Regions from separate parts of the Kosakonia cowanii JCM 10956 genome, predicted to be linked through region 1. Evidence: riboswitches for the same ligand, from Rfam matches in the RefSeq annotation. Region 1 holds a riboswitch; each other region holds the start of a gene.

Region 1 (4,705 bases):
GTTGGCGGCAAACGATGCGCCTGCCGAGTGCTCAATACCCTGATCGACCGGCAAAATAGAGAGATACCCCGTGCCTGCCAGCCGCCCGTGGTTGTAGAGCGTCTGCATGTTTCGCAACACCGCAGGCGGGCGGTTGTTGTCGATCATCACGCGGTCGACGTAGTCGTGTCCGGGCAGATAGAGTTGGTCGGCAGGAATGGTCATGCAACGGTGTTGCAGAAGGCTGTCGGCGTCTTTGCCAAGTAACTGCACAATATCAGTCATTACAATGCTCCCGTAAGCTTGCGCTTCGCGAATTGGATTGTCCTTACCCACCTTGCCTGGCGATGGGCAAACTAAGCCTGGTACTCTGGCGTCAGAATGTCCACCGCCGGGCATTTTTTCAGCTTATTCTGCTGGCACGTTTCGGTTTCTGATTTACCACCACTGATGGAAGTGGTGAACCGGGCCGATACCCTCTCCCACTTCAAGCGTATCGGCCTGTGCCAGCGCAGCGGTAAGCCACTTTTTCGCCTCTGCAACCGTTTCAGCCCAGCCCGGGTGGCGCGGTCGCAGGGCCGCCAGCGCCGCCGAGAGCGTGCAGCCTGTACCGTGGGTGTTTTTTGTTGCAATGCGCACGGTGGTAAAGCGCTGTGCGCCATCGCGAGTAAAGAGCCAGTCGGGGCTTTCGGCGTCGTCCAGATGACCACCCTTCATCAATACCGCCTCACAACCGAGCGCTAACAGAGCTTCGCCCTGCTCATGCATCTCGCGCTCGCTGCGCGCATGGGGCGCATCTAACAGCGCCGCCGCTTCCGGCAGATTGGGCGTGATAAGGGAAACCTGCGGCAGTAAATGCTGGCGCAGGGAGGCGACCGCCGCAGGCGATAACAGTGGATCGCCGCTTTTCGCCAGCATTACCGTATCCAGCACCACATTGCGCACCTGGTAATGGCGCAGACGCTCTGCCACCGCTTCGACAATGTCGGTTTCCGCCAGCATGCCGATTTTAGTGGTGTCGATGCGCACATCGCTCAGCACCGAGTCCATCTGGGCAGCAACGAAATCAGGCTCGATTCGGTATACCGACTGCACGCCGCGGGTGTTTTGCGCCACCAGCGCGGTGATCACCGAACAGCCATAAGCCCCCAGCGCCGAAAAGGTTTTCAAATCCGCCTGGATCCCCGCGCCACCGCTCGGGTCGGTGCCGGCAATGGTTAAGGCATTAATCCGTTTCATTACTCCCCCTTCCCGTTTGCCGCCAGCGCATCAAGAAAAGCGGGGACGAAACTGCCAGGGCCAGCGCTCTGTTTCACCGCGCGGCTGCCCGCCTGCTTCATTATCCGGCAGGCTGACGCAATATTGAGCCGTCGCTCGCCGGGCAAGGCGCAACAGGCAGCCACCACCGCCGAGAGCGCGCAGCCGGTGCCGACCACTCGCGTCATCAGCGGATCGCCGCCGCTGATGCTGAGGGTTTGTACACCATCGGTGATGTAATCAATCTCCCCAGTGACTGCGACCACCGCGCCGGTCTGTTGAGCCAGCTGCTGCGCCGCGGGCAGCGCCGCCAGCGCGCTATCGGTGGTGTCGACGCCGCGCCCGCCGCCTGGCATACCGGCCAGGGCGAGGATTTCAGAAGCGTTGCCGCGGATGGCGGCCGGTCGAAGAGAGAGGAGTTGTTGGCAGAAACCGGAGCGAAAGGCGAGTGCGCCAACGGCAACCGGGTCGAGCGTCCAGGGGGTTTGCGCGCGGTTAGCGCTCTCAATTGCGGCGTGCATTGCTTCAGCGCGTTCGCGCGTCAGCGTGCCGACATTAATAAGTAAGGCATCAGCAATGGCGCTGAACTGCTGCGCCTCTTCACGATCGATTACCATCGCCGGTGAGGCGCCGAGCGAGAGCAGGACGTTGGCGGTAAAGGTTTGCACGACGTCATTCGTCATACAGTGAACAAGGGGAGAGAGTGTACGGAGTTGCTGTAACGCGTGTGCAGAGTGCACAGGATCAAGCAGGTCAGGTTGCATCTATTTTGCTCCTGCCCGGCGTGAAGAAGGGATGCCGGGCAGGCATCTGACTTCCCTACGCTGGCATTATCCAGATCAGGTGGTACGGGTATTTCTCAGCCTTCACGCAGAAGGGCACCCCGAGTCAAATCAATTACAAAACAATCATTTGCACAAAAACAAGTTGTAAGTTTTTAGTGTAGCCGGGTGTATGGATGAGGCGCAAGAATTTTCGATTTATCACAATGTTTATCACAGCAGTTATCACACCTCGAATAGCTTAATCACGTAATAAATACTTGCATCATCTACCCGCTGTAAGGCCAGCTTAACCCCTATCTGCCGATTGGTGAAAATTAGAGGTTTTGTAATGTGGCGTTTTCAATAAGAGAGCGTTAGCATCATCCAAAGAATCAAAGCAATGGTAATGATGAATGCAAGAGTTATTCAAAGATGTAACCGTATCAATGGTTGTTTCATGGTGGGGAGCCATAGTTTCTACAGGGCTAGCAGTCATTAAAGTAATGGAAACGTGGCGTGATCGGACAAGAATAGATCTAGGATGGAGTTTTACAACAAGTGCAAATGTTGGTCACGAGATCCGAATACGTAACCTCTCGCCAAGACCAGTAGTGTTAATTCATTGGGAGATTTATTATGCCTCTCGTTTTTGCCGTATGTTAGACAGAAAACCTATTGAAACAAGAGAATTTGATGCACCAGATTCAACACTACCGCCCTTTACAACTCATACACTAACCTTCATTGATGAAAATTATTTCCACATTAATTACAAAAAGATGAAGTCAAAAGCTATCTATATAAATATTCATTTTGCAGGTAGGGATGTTATCCGTCGAAAAATCCCCTCATAACTTACGAGATAATGAAGGAATGAAGTCCCACTTTTTCAGTGGGGTTTAATTTAAATCCAATTATGACGGCGGCGATTAGCATATAGAGAGTTTTCAGTGTCTGTAACAAAATTACAGTATTTAGGACAATAGACCTTATTGGAAGGGTTAATAATATCCTTATCAATTTGGTAACGAAAATTAGTGAGCCATTCAGAATAACCTTCTAGCTTCTTGATATCCGCATAAAAGTTTTCGTATGAATGCCACCTTTCGCAGACTGTACAGCCACGATAAGTGGGAAAGCGTTCTAGATGTTTTTCATCGTAGCATCTTCTAAGCATTTCCTTCCAAGTGCGATACTCCCTAACCATTTGTCCATCTATTTGAGAAGATAAATTATCACCTTTAATACCTACTCCATAAACTGTAGGCTTCATAGGATCTTTAACAGCACAAATTTTAATAACGCTAGATTGTACTTTTTTGACATATCCAGTAGCTAAAAATTCAATAGTTATATTACGAGCATTGATAACATCAATGATTTTATATTTCCCGTAATTTTTACTATCGTAAATATCACCAACTTTAAAACCTACTAATTTTTAAACCTCGCCATCTTTTACTTTACCCTTAATGAGATTATTAAACCTGACTGATTTACTATTACCGTCATCTAAGAACTCGATAACTACATCATGATAGGAATTGATTTGAGTAATCTTGAGTCTACTGACCTGCCCCCCAAGATTAGATACAACCTTCAGTTAGTAATGTCGGTTGGTTTTTCTTCATATTTCCTGTTTCGCCAGTCCGTTGCGAATTCAGCTGGTGTCTGGTGATCCAGCGATGAATGGGGACGGCACTCGTTATAATCCTGCCGCCAGTCATTAATCGTTTTCCGGGCATGAAGAATATCGCTGAACCAGTGTTTATTCAGACACTCATCGCGAAAGCGTCCGTTAAAACTTTCAATAAATCCGTTCTGCGTTGGCTTACCCGGCTGGATAAGCCGTAGTTCCACGCCATGCTCAAAGGCCCATTGATCGAGCGCGCGGCAGGTAAATTCCAGGCCCTGATCGGTTCTTATTGTTGTCGGATAGCCCCGAAATAGCGCGATGGTGTCCAGAATGCGCGTGATCTGAACGCCGGCAATACCGAAAGCTGCGATGATCATCAGACACTCCTTCGTGACATCATCCACACAGGTCAGGCACTTGATCCTGCGACCGTTGGTCAGTGCGTCCATAACGAAATCCATCGACCATGTAAGGTTCGGCGCATCCGGGCGCAGAAGCGGAAACCGTTCGGTCGCCAGCCCTTTACGGCGTCGTCTGCGTTTTACACTCAGTCCATTAAGGTGGTAAATACGGTATACCCGCTTGTGATTGACGTGAAGGCCCTCCCTGCGCAGCAACTGCCAGATGCGCCGGTAACCAAAACGTCTGCGTTCAAGCGCCAGTTCAGTAATACGCCCTGATAAATGTGCATCAGCAGCCGGACGCTGAGCATCATAACGGCAGGTCGACAGGGGCAAACCTGTAAGCCTGCAGGCACGACGTTGCGACAGACCGGTCGCATCACACATCAACACCATGGCTTCCCGCTTCTGGTCTGTCGTCAGTACTTTCGCCCCAGAGTCACCTGAAGCGCCTCCTTATCCAGCATGGCTTCGGCAAGCAGCTTCCTGAGCCTGGCGTTCTCTTCCTCAAGCGACTTCAGGCGCTTAACCTCGGGCACCTCCATACTGCCATACTTCTTACGCCAAGCGTAAAAGGTGGCGTCGGAAATGGCGTGCTTGCGGCAGAGCTCACGGGCAGAAACCCCGGCTTCAGCCTCGCGGAGGATACTGATGATCTGTTCGTCGGA
Region 2 (4,705 bases), 510 kb from region 1:
GGCGCTGACCACGGCAATGCTGCCGACGCCCGTTGCCAGCACCTCTGGCGCGCGCGCAAGGCTGATACCGCCAATCGCTACCGTCGGGTAGTCGCCGAGCCGCGCAACGTGGCGCGTAAGCGTTGCCAGCCCCTGCGGAGCGGAAGGCATCTGCTTGGTTTGCGTCGGGAAAACGTGGCCCAGGGCGATATAGGAGGGGCGTGCCGCCAGCGCGACATCAATTTCCATATCATCATGGGTGGAGAGGCCGAGCCGCAGCCCGGCCTGGCGAATGGCGGTTAAGTCGGTAGTGGCCAGATCCTCCTGACCGAGATGCACGCCGTAGGCCTGGTGTTTAATCGCCAGCCGCCAGTAATCGTTGATAAACAGCCGCGCGTTGTAACGGCGCGCAAGGGCAATAGCGGCCATCACGTCCGCTTCCACCTCTTCGTCGCGCTTATCTTTGATACGCAGTTGCAGGGTGCGCACACCTGCATCCAGCAGGCGGGCGATCCACTCCACGCTATCGACCACCGGATAGAGCCCGAGGCGAAAGGGCACCGGCGGGAAATCAGGCTGGTACATTACGCCTCCTCCTGTTTCAGGTAGATCTCCCCGCCGCGGGCGCGGAAGTCGCTGGCTTTATCCGCCATGCCCGCGTCGATGCTCTGCGCGGCGGCGTAGTCACGTACCTCCTGCGAAATCTTCATCGAGCAGAATTTCGGCCCGCACATCGAGCAGAAGTGCGCCACTTTGCCCGACTCCTGCGGCAGGGTTTCATCGTGATAGGCGCGGGCGGTGAAGGGGTCGAGGGCGAGGTTAAACTGATCTTCCCAGCGGAACTCAAATCGCGCTTTAGACATGGCGTTATCGCGGATCTGCGCGCCAGGGTGGCCTTTGGCCAGATCCGCAGCGTGGGCGGCGATTTTGTAGGTAATCAGCCCCTGTTTGACATCCTCTTTGTTCGGCAAGCCGAGGTGCTCTTTCGGCGTGACATAGCAGAGCATCGCGCAGCCAAACCAGCCAATCATTGCCGCGCCGATGCCAGAGGTGAAGTGGTCATAGCCCGGCGCGATATCGGTGGTGAGCGGCCCAAGAGTGTAGAAGGGCGCTTCGTGGCAGCTCTCCAGCTCTTCGGTCATATTGCGGCGGATCATCTGCATCGGCACATGGCCAGGGCCTTCAATCATCACCTGCACGTCATACTCCCAGGCGATTTTGGTCAGTTCACCCAGCGTATGCAGCTCGGCGAATTGCGCTTCGTCATTGGCGTCCTGAATCGATCCCGGGCGCAGGCCGTCTCCCAAAGAGAGAGAGACGTCGTAGGCGGCGCAAATCTCGCAGATCTCGCGGAAGTGGGTGTAGAGGAAGTTCTCCTGATGGTGCGAAAGGCACCACTTCGCCATGATTGAGCCGCCGCGCGAGACAATGCCCGTCAGGCGCTGCGCGGTCATCGGCACATAGCGCAGCAGCACACCGGCATGGATGGTGAAGTAGTCGACTCCCTGTTCCGCCTGCTCCAGCAGGGTGTCGCGGAACACTGACCAATTGAGATCTTCAGCGATCCCATTAACCTTTTCGAGCGCCTGGTAGATCGGAACCGTGCCGATCGGCACCGGGCTGTTACGCAGGATCCACTCGCGGGTTTCATGAATATAGCGACCGGTAGAGAGATCCATCACCGTATCCGCGCCCCAGCGGGTTGACCACACCAGCTTCTCCACTTCTTCTTCAATTGATGAGGTGACGGCTGAGTTGCCGATATTGGCGTTCACTTTCACCAGGAAGTTGCGGCCAATGATCATCGGCTCTGATTCTGGATGGTTGATGTTGGCGGGAATAATGGCCCGGCCCGCCGCCACTTCAGCGCGGACAAACTCCGGCGTAATGTTCTCCGGCAGCCGCGCGCCAAACCCTTCGCCCGGATGCTGGCGACGCAGCACTTCACTGCGAATGCGCTCACGCCCCATGTTTTCGCGCAGGGCGATAAATTCCATTTCGGGGGTAATGATGCCCAAACGGGCATAGTGCAGCTGCGTCACGCATTTATCTGCTTTGGCGCGACGCGGCGTCAGCAGGCCGCTAAAACGCAGCGCATCAAGGCCGTCATCCGCCAGGCGCTGGTTGGTATAGGCCGAGCTGCGATGGTCCAGCTCTTCGCTGTCATCGCGGGCGGCGATCCACGCTGCGCGCAGCTTAGCCAGCCCCTGCTGCACATCAATGGCAATCGCCGGATCGCCGTACGGACCGGAGGTGTCATACACCGGCACCGCCTCGTTCTCTTCATACTGCGGGGCGGTTTTGGCACCGCCGACGAGCGTCGGGCTGAGCTGGATTTCACGCATTGGCACGCGAATATCGGGCTGTGAGCCAGTGAGGTAGATGCGGCGGGAGTTGGGGAAAGCGGTGCCTTCCAGCGTATCGATAAAGTGTTGCGCCTGGGCGCGTTGTTCACGGCGTGAAGTAGTAGTAGACATAGCTCATTCCAGTGTCAAAGGAGATGGCTTGTCAGACGACGGATGGAGTAATAGCAGCAAACCGCCCGTGAGGGTGGAGTGGTGGATGGATTACTCTTGTTCCCTTCGCAGGTATTAGCCTGATCAGGTTCCGCGGATCCCGAATTAACGGTCTCAGCCTTTTTACACCTCAGCTTTCAGAAAGCGTGGGTGTAAAAGAGTGGCACTCCGACAAGAAAAACCCCCGCCCGAAGCGGGGGACTGTTTTTTAAACTACGCGTTATTGGTTAAGAACTCAAGCCGGGCGCGCCATCCCGGTTTCATCATTGGCGCTTTCGCTGAGGTGGTTATCAAACGCCAGCGTGATCAGCTGATCTTCCAGCGTAAAACGCGCCGCCAGCGCTTCACCGATGTCTGAGAGAGCCTGCTGGAACTCCATGCAGTTGTCATCATCGATGGACTGTTCGAGGCTGGAATCATAATGTTTCATGATTTCAACGGTATTGGCTTCGAGCTGCGGGTAGAGCTGAGTCGCCGCTAAAAGTGGGCTGGCGCCTTCCATTTCATTGATGATGCGTTCATAAATAGTGAAATGACCGGCGGAAAGGTATTCAACCAGGTTATGGCAAAAATCATCCAGCGCTTTTTCGTTAAGCTGCATGTACGACCCTTTGCCCGGCTTGATTCCCACCAGATTGTAATAGGAGATAAGCAACTGCTTACGTTCGTTGAGCCAGAAATCGATAAGCTTGTTACTTCCCCCCAGTCGTTCTGTCAGGCTTTCTAACTGGTTCAGCATAAATGACTCCGCAAAATGTAAGATTAAAAATGATGTAATAATAATGTTAATAACATGCCAGTGAAGCTAAGGTCGCGCAATGGTACAAACTCTTGAAGCTCATCACCGTGGCTGGTGGATAGTCAGCCATGAACAAAAATTATGGTTGCCCGCTGGAGAATTACCACATGGAGAGGCAGGAAATTTCGATCTTGTGGGTCAACCCGCGCAAATTATCGGCGAATGGCAGGGAGAGAGCGTCTGGCTTGTTCGCCAGCAGCGCTCCAACGAGATGGGATCGGTACGTTTACTGATCGATCAGGATACCGTGCTGTTCCAGTTAGCCGGGCGCGGCGTGCAGCTGGCCGAGTTTTACCGATCGCATCAGTTTTGCGGCTACTGTGGGCACACCATGCACCCCAGCAAAACCGAGTGGGCGATGCTCTGCGACCAATGCCGGGAACGCTACTATCCACAAATTGCCCCCTGCATTATTGTCGCTATTCGCCGCGATGATAGCCTGCTACTTGCCCAGCATACGCGTCATCGTAATGGTGTGTATACCGTGCTGGCCGGATTTGTTGAGGTCGGCGAGACGCTGGAGCAGGCGGTAGCACGCGAGGTGATGGAGGAGAGCGGGATTAAAATCAAGAACCTGCGTTATGTCACCTCCCAGCCGTGGCCCTTCCCGCAATCATTAATGACTGCGTTTATGGCCGAGTACGAGAGCGGTGAGATCGTCATTGATACCAAAGAGCTGATCGATGCTGGCTGGTATCGCTATGACGACCTGCCGCTGCTCCCACCGCCGGGTACCGTCGCGCGCCGCCTGATCGAGGATACCGTGGCGATGTGTCGGGCAGAGAGCGAATAAGGTGTATATACTGGCGGCCTGACGCTTGAGGAACTGACAATGACCGAACTGAAAAACGATCGTTACCTGCGCGCGCTTCAGCGCCAGCCAGTAGATATGACGCCGGTATGGATGATGCGCCAGGCAGGCCGCTATTTGCCGGAATATAAGGCGACCCGTGCGCAAGCCGGCGACTTTATGTCGCTGTGCCGCAATGCGGAGCTGGCCTGTGAAGTGACGATGCAGCCCCTGCGCCGCTACAAGCTGGATGCGGCGATCCTCTTCTCTGACATCCTGACGGTGCCAGACGCGATGGGGCTGGGGCTCTATTTCGAAGCCGGTGAAGGACCGCGTTTTAGCCATCCCATCACCTGTAAAGCGGATGTGGACAAGCTGCCGGTGCCGGACCCGGAAGATGAGCTGGGTTACGTGATGAACGCCGTGCGCACTATCCGCCGTGAGCTGAAAGGCGAAGTGCCGCTGATTGGTTTCTCCGGCAGCCCGTGGACGCTGGCGACCTATATGATTGAAGGCGGCAGCAGCAAAGCGTTCACTAAAATCAAAAAGATGATGTACGCCGAGCCGCTGGTGCTGCATGCACTGCTGGATAAGCTGGCGCAGAGCGTCACCTCCTATCTC
Region 3 (4,705 bases), 790 kb from region 1:
ATCGTTTTGCCAGCGCAAGGCTGACGAGGATCCCGGCAATGGCGTTGACGGTATAGAACAGCCCGATCCAGAAGGGCTCTGCGCCCACTTCGCGGCTGAGAAACAGGCTCAGCGTCGGGGCCTGTACCGCACCGGCGACGCCCATCATAAAGGCGACGATCATAAACGCGATGTAGACGCCATTCATGCGGCGTCCCATCGTCATCAACCAAAGCATGGCATTTCCTTGTTGAAAGCGGAAAACAGCGACGCAAGCTTAAACGAAAAAAGCCAGCAAAAACATTTTGCTGGCGGGTGCATTCGCACTTAATACTCAGTCACACATGATTCGGGCGAGTCAGTTTTTCCACACGCGTCGTCATTCCCCACTTCGCTATGCGCCTCCTCGCTTTCATCGCAGAGAAGTATCGGCTTAATATAGGGATAAATAAATTGCTGAGTTTTTGCCGGGAGTTCCTCTTTTATGTCCTCTGGTCGCCTGCAACAACAGTTCATCCGTCTGTGGCAATGCTGCGATGGAAAATCTCAGGAAACTACGCTCAACGAGCTGGCGGAGCTGCTTAACTGCTCCCGCCGCCATATGCGCACCCTGCTCAACACCATGCAGACGCGCGGCTGGCTCACCTGGGAAGCGGAAGCCGGGCGCGGTAAACGCTCGCGCCTCACCTTCCTCTACACCGGCCTGGCGTTACAGCAGCAGCGGGCGGAAGATCTGCTTGAACAGGATCGCATCGATCAACTGGTGCAGCTGGTGGGCGATAAAGCCGCCGTGCGCCAGATGCTGGTGTCGCATCTGGGCCGCAGTTTTCGCCAGGGGCGGCATATCCTGCGCGTGCTCTACTACCGCCCGCTGCGCAATCTGCTGCCCGGCTCGCCGTTGCGCCGCTCCGAAACCCATATGGCGCGGCAAATCTTCAGTACCCTGACGCGCATAAATGAGGAAAACGGGGAACTGGAAGCCGATATTGCTCACCACTGGAAAGCGATCTCTCCCCTGCACTGGCGCTTCTACTTACGCCCCGGCATCCACTTTCACCACGGCCGCGAGCTGGAGATGGCGGATGTTATCGCCTCCCTGCGGCGTGCCAGCGCCCTGCCGCTCTACTCCCATATCCGCGATATCGTTTCCCCCACGCCGTGGACGCTCGACATTCACCTCTCGCAGCCCGATAGCTGGCTGCCGTGGCTGATGGGCCACGTACCGGCGATGATCCTGCCGCAGGAGTGGGAGACGCTGACGAACTTTGCCAGCCAACCGATTGGCACCGGCCCTTACGCAGTGATGCGCAATACCCGCAACCAGCTAAAGATCCACGCCTTTGAGGATTACTTCGGTTTTCGTGCGCTGATTGATGAAGTGAATGTCTGGGTGCTGCCGGATGTTGGGGATGAGACCACCTGCGGCCTGACGCTTGAAGGGCCAACCGAGGGCGAAAAAGCGGTGGAGAGCCGTCTCGAAGAGGGCTGCTACTATCTGCTGTTTGACGCGCGATCCAGTCGCGGCGCGAACCCGGCGGTGCGCGAATGGGTAAGCCGGATCCTTTCGCCAACCAATCTGCTGTGGCACGCCAGCGAACAGAATCAGCGCTACTGGTTTCCCGCCTATGGATTACTGCCGCGCTGGCACCACGCGCGCCCCGGCAGCGGTGAAAAGCCCGCCGGGCTGGAGACGCTGACGCTCACCTTCTACCGCGAGCATAACGAGCACCAGGCGATTGCCCACACCATGAGTACGCTGCTGGCAGAACATGGCGTTAAGTTACTGATTCAGGAGGTCGATTACGATGAGTGGCATCGCGGGGAAACAGAGAGCGATATCTGGCTTAACAGCGCCAACTTTACGCTGCCGCTCGACTTCTCGGTCTTCGCTAACCTCTATGAAGTACCGTTGCTGCAACACTGCATCCCGCGCGACTGGCAGGCGGACGCCGCGCGCTGGCGCGCCGGGGAGATGAACCTGGCGATGTGGTCACAGCAGTTGCTGGCGAGTAAAGCGATTGTGCCGCTGATCCACCACTGGCTTCGCATTCAGGGGCAGCGCACCATGCGCGGGCTGCGCATGAATACCCTCGGCTGGTTTGACTTTAAATCGGCCTGGTTTGCGCCGCCGGATCCGTAATGCTTTCAGATTGTTTACCAAATCATTACAATAGCGCCGTTCTCAACGGGGTGCTGCGCTTCACGCGCGTGCTGAGAAAATACCCGTCGAACCTGATCCGGATAACGCCGGCGAAGGGATTTGAGGCTCTCTCAAAATCCTTTGCCACCCATTTATGAGGTGCAAAGTGTTAAAAAAATCGTTGTCACTGCTGCTGCTGATTGCCGCGCCAGTTTTCGCTAAACCCGTCCTGACCGTCTACACCTACGACTCCTTCGCCGCCGAATGGGGGCCAGGCCCTGCGGTAAAAAAAGCCTTTGAAGCCGACTGCAACTGCGAGCTGAAGTTCGTGGCGCTGGAAGATGGCGTCTCGCTGCTCAACCGTCTGCGGATGGAGGGCAAAAAGAGCAAAGCTGACGTCGTGCTCGGTCTTGATAACAACCTGCTGGAAGCCGCGACCCAGACAAAACTCTTCGCCAAAAGCGGCGTGCCGGATGACGCGGTGAAGGTGCCGGGCGGCTGGAGCAATGAGACCTTTGTGCCGTTCGATTACGGCTGGTTCGCTTTTGTCTATGACAAAACCAAACTGAAAAACCCGCCGAAGAGCCTGAAAGAGCTGGTCGAAAGCGATCAGAAGTGGCGCGTGATTTATGAAGATCCGCGCACCAGCACGCCAGGGCTCGGCCTGCTGCTGTGGATGCAGAAAGTCTATGGCGATAAAGCCCCCGAAGCCTGGCAAAAGCTGGCGGGCAAAACCGTTACCGTCACCAAAGGGTGGAGCGAAGCCTACGGCCTCTTTCTGAAAGGTGAGAGCGATCTGGTGCTGAGCTACACCACCTCGCCTGCCTACCACATCATCGAAGAGAAGAAAGAGAACTACGCGGCGGCGAACTTCAGCGAAGGCCACTATTTGCAGGTTGAAGTCGCGGCGCGTACCGCCGCCAGCAAGCAGCCGGAGCTGGCGGAAAAATTCCTCAAATTTATGGTTTCACCCGCCTTCCAGAGTGCCATCCCAACGGGCAACTGGATGTACCCGGTGAGCAACGTCACGCTGCCCGCCGGGTTTGACCAGCTTGAGAAACCACAAACCTCGCTGCAATTCTCGCCGCAAGAGGTAGCAGCCCAGCGCGCAGCATGGATAGCCTCGTGGCAACGCGCAGTCAGCCGCTAATTCCCGGCTGGCTGCTTCCTGGCCTCACCGCCGCCACGCTGATGGTCGTGGTCGCGGTGGCGGCCTTTTTCGCGCTGTGGCAAAACGCACCTGTCGAAGGGCTCTCCGACTTGTTGTCGGACAGCTACCTGTGGCACGTGGTGCGATTCTCCTTCTGGCAGGCTTTTCTCTCCGCCCTGCTCTCCGTGGTGCCCGCCATTTTTCTTGCCCGTGCGCTCTACCGCCGTCGTTTTCCCGGCCGCCAGTTGCTGCTGCGCTTATGCGCGATGACGCTGATCCTGCCGGTGCTGGTGGCGGTGTTCGGTATTCTCAGCGTCTATGGTCGCCAGGGGTGGCTCGCCGCGCTCTGCCAGACGCTTGGCCTTGAGTGGACCTTTTCGCCCTACGGTTTGCAGGGCATTCTGCTGGCGCACCTCTTTTTTAACCTGCCGATGGCCTCGCGCCTGCTGCTACAGGCGCTGGAGCAGATCCCCGGTGAGCAGCGCCAGCTGGCAGCCCAGCTCGGGATGCGCGGCTGGGCCTTCTTCCGCTTTGTCGAGTGGCCCTGGCTGCGCCGCCAGATCCCGCCAGTGGCAGCGCTGATCTTTATGCTCTGCTTCGCCAGTTTCGCCACCGTGCTGTCGCTGGGCGGCGGCCCGCAGGCAACCACCATTGAGCTTGCCATCTACCAGGCGCTCAGCTTTGATTTTGATCCCGCCCGCGCGGCGATACTGGCGATAATCCAGATGATCTGCTGCCTCGGGCTGGTGCTGTTAAGCCAGCGGATGAGTAGAGCCTTCGCCGTTGGCAGCCATCATATTCAGGGCTGGCGCGACCCGGAAACGCGCTGGTTTAGCCGCATCACCGATACGCTGTTAATTGTGCTGGCACTGCTGCTGATGCTGCCACCGCTGCTGGCGGTGATCGTTGACGGGCTTAATGTCAGTTTGCTGAAGGTGGTGGCAGAGCCGGTGCTGTGGCAGGCGGTGTGGACGTCGCTGCGTATCGCGCTGGTCGCCGGGCTGCTCTGCGTGGTGCTGACCATGATGCTGCTGTGGAGCAGCCGCGAACTGCGCGCGCGCCACCGCACTGCGGCCGGGCAGGCGCTCGAACTGAGCGGCATGCTGATCCTGGCGATGCCGGGGATTGTGCTGGCAACCGGCTTTTTCCTGCTGCTCAACAACACCATCGGCCTGCCCGACTCCGCCGATGGCATCGTGATATTCACCAATGCGCTGATGGCGATCCCCTATGCATTAAAGGTGCTGGAAAACCCGATGCGCGATCTCACCGCGCGGTATGCGCTGCTCTGCCAGTCGCTCGATATTGCCGGTTTTCGCCGCCTGTGGGTGGTGGAGCTGCGCGCGCTGAAACGCCCGCTGGCGCAGGCGCTGGCCTTTGCCTGCGTGCTATCGATTGGTGATTTCGGCGTAGTGGCGCTGTTCGGCAATGAGGAT

What was found. Region 1 has a riboswitch for thiamine pyrophosphate ahead of thiM (hydroxyethylthiazole kinase). Riboswitches for the same ligand answer to the same signal wherever they lie in the genome.
Region 2: another riboswitch for thiamine pyrophosphate. It lies ahead of thiC (phosphomethylpyrimidine synthase ThiC); the one in region 1 lies ahead of thiM (hydroxyethylthiazole kinase).
Region 3: another riboswitch for thiamine pyrophosphate. It lies ahead of thiB (thiamine ABC transporter substrate binding subunit); the one in region 1 lies ahead of thiM (hydroxyethylthiazole kinase).

Annotation. Positions count from the first base shown of each region.
Region 1 covers NZ_CP019445.1:4,280,264-4,284,968, forward strand. Annotated here, with positions in the region: gene fbaB (class I fructose-bisphosphate aldolase) at 1-264, opposite strand, end outside; gene thiD (bifunctional hydroxymethylpyrimidine kinase/phosphomethylpyrimidine kinase) at 418-1,218, opposite strand; gene thiM (hydroxyethylthiazole kinase) at 1,218-2,000, opposite strand; TPP riboswitch at 2,036-2,132, opposite strand; gene BWI95_RS23420 (hypothetical protein) at 2,414-2,854, shown strand; gene BWI95_RS23425 (hypothetical protein) at 2,905-3,273, opposite strand; one part of gene BWI95_RS20325 (IS3 family transposase) at 3,600-4,462, opposite strand; one part of gene BWI95_RS20325 (IS3 family transposase) at 4,462-4,705, opposite strand, start outside.
Region 2 covers NZ_CP019445.1:147,157-151,861, reverse strand. Annotated here, with positions in the region: gene thiE (thiamine phosphate synthase) at 1-564, opposite strand, end outside; gene thiC (phosphomethylpyrimidine synthase ThiC) at 564-2,456, opposite strand; TPP riboswitch at 2,540-2,676, opposite strand; gene BWI95_RS00690 (Rsd/AlgQ family anti-sigma factor) at 2,731-3,234, opposite strand; gene nudC (NAD(+) diphosphatase) at 3,314-4,087, shown strand; gene hemE (uroporphyrinogen decarboxylase) at 4,127-4,705, shown strand, end outside.
Region 3 covers NZ_CP019445.1:419,677-424,381, forward strand. Annotated here, with positions in the region: gene BWI95_RS01945 (sugar efflux transporter) at 1-217, opposite strand, end outside; gene sgrR (HTH-type transcriptional regulator SgrR) at 464-2,119, shown strand; TPP riboswitch at 2,156-2,256, shown strand; gene thiB (thiamine ABC transporter substrate binding subunit) at 2,286-3,269, shown strand; gene thiP (thiamine/thiamine pyrophosphate ABC transporter permease ThiP) at 3,245-4,705, shown strand, end outside.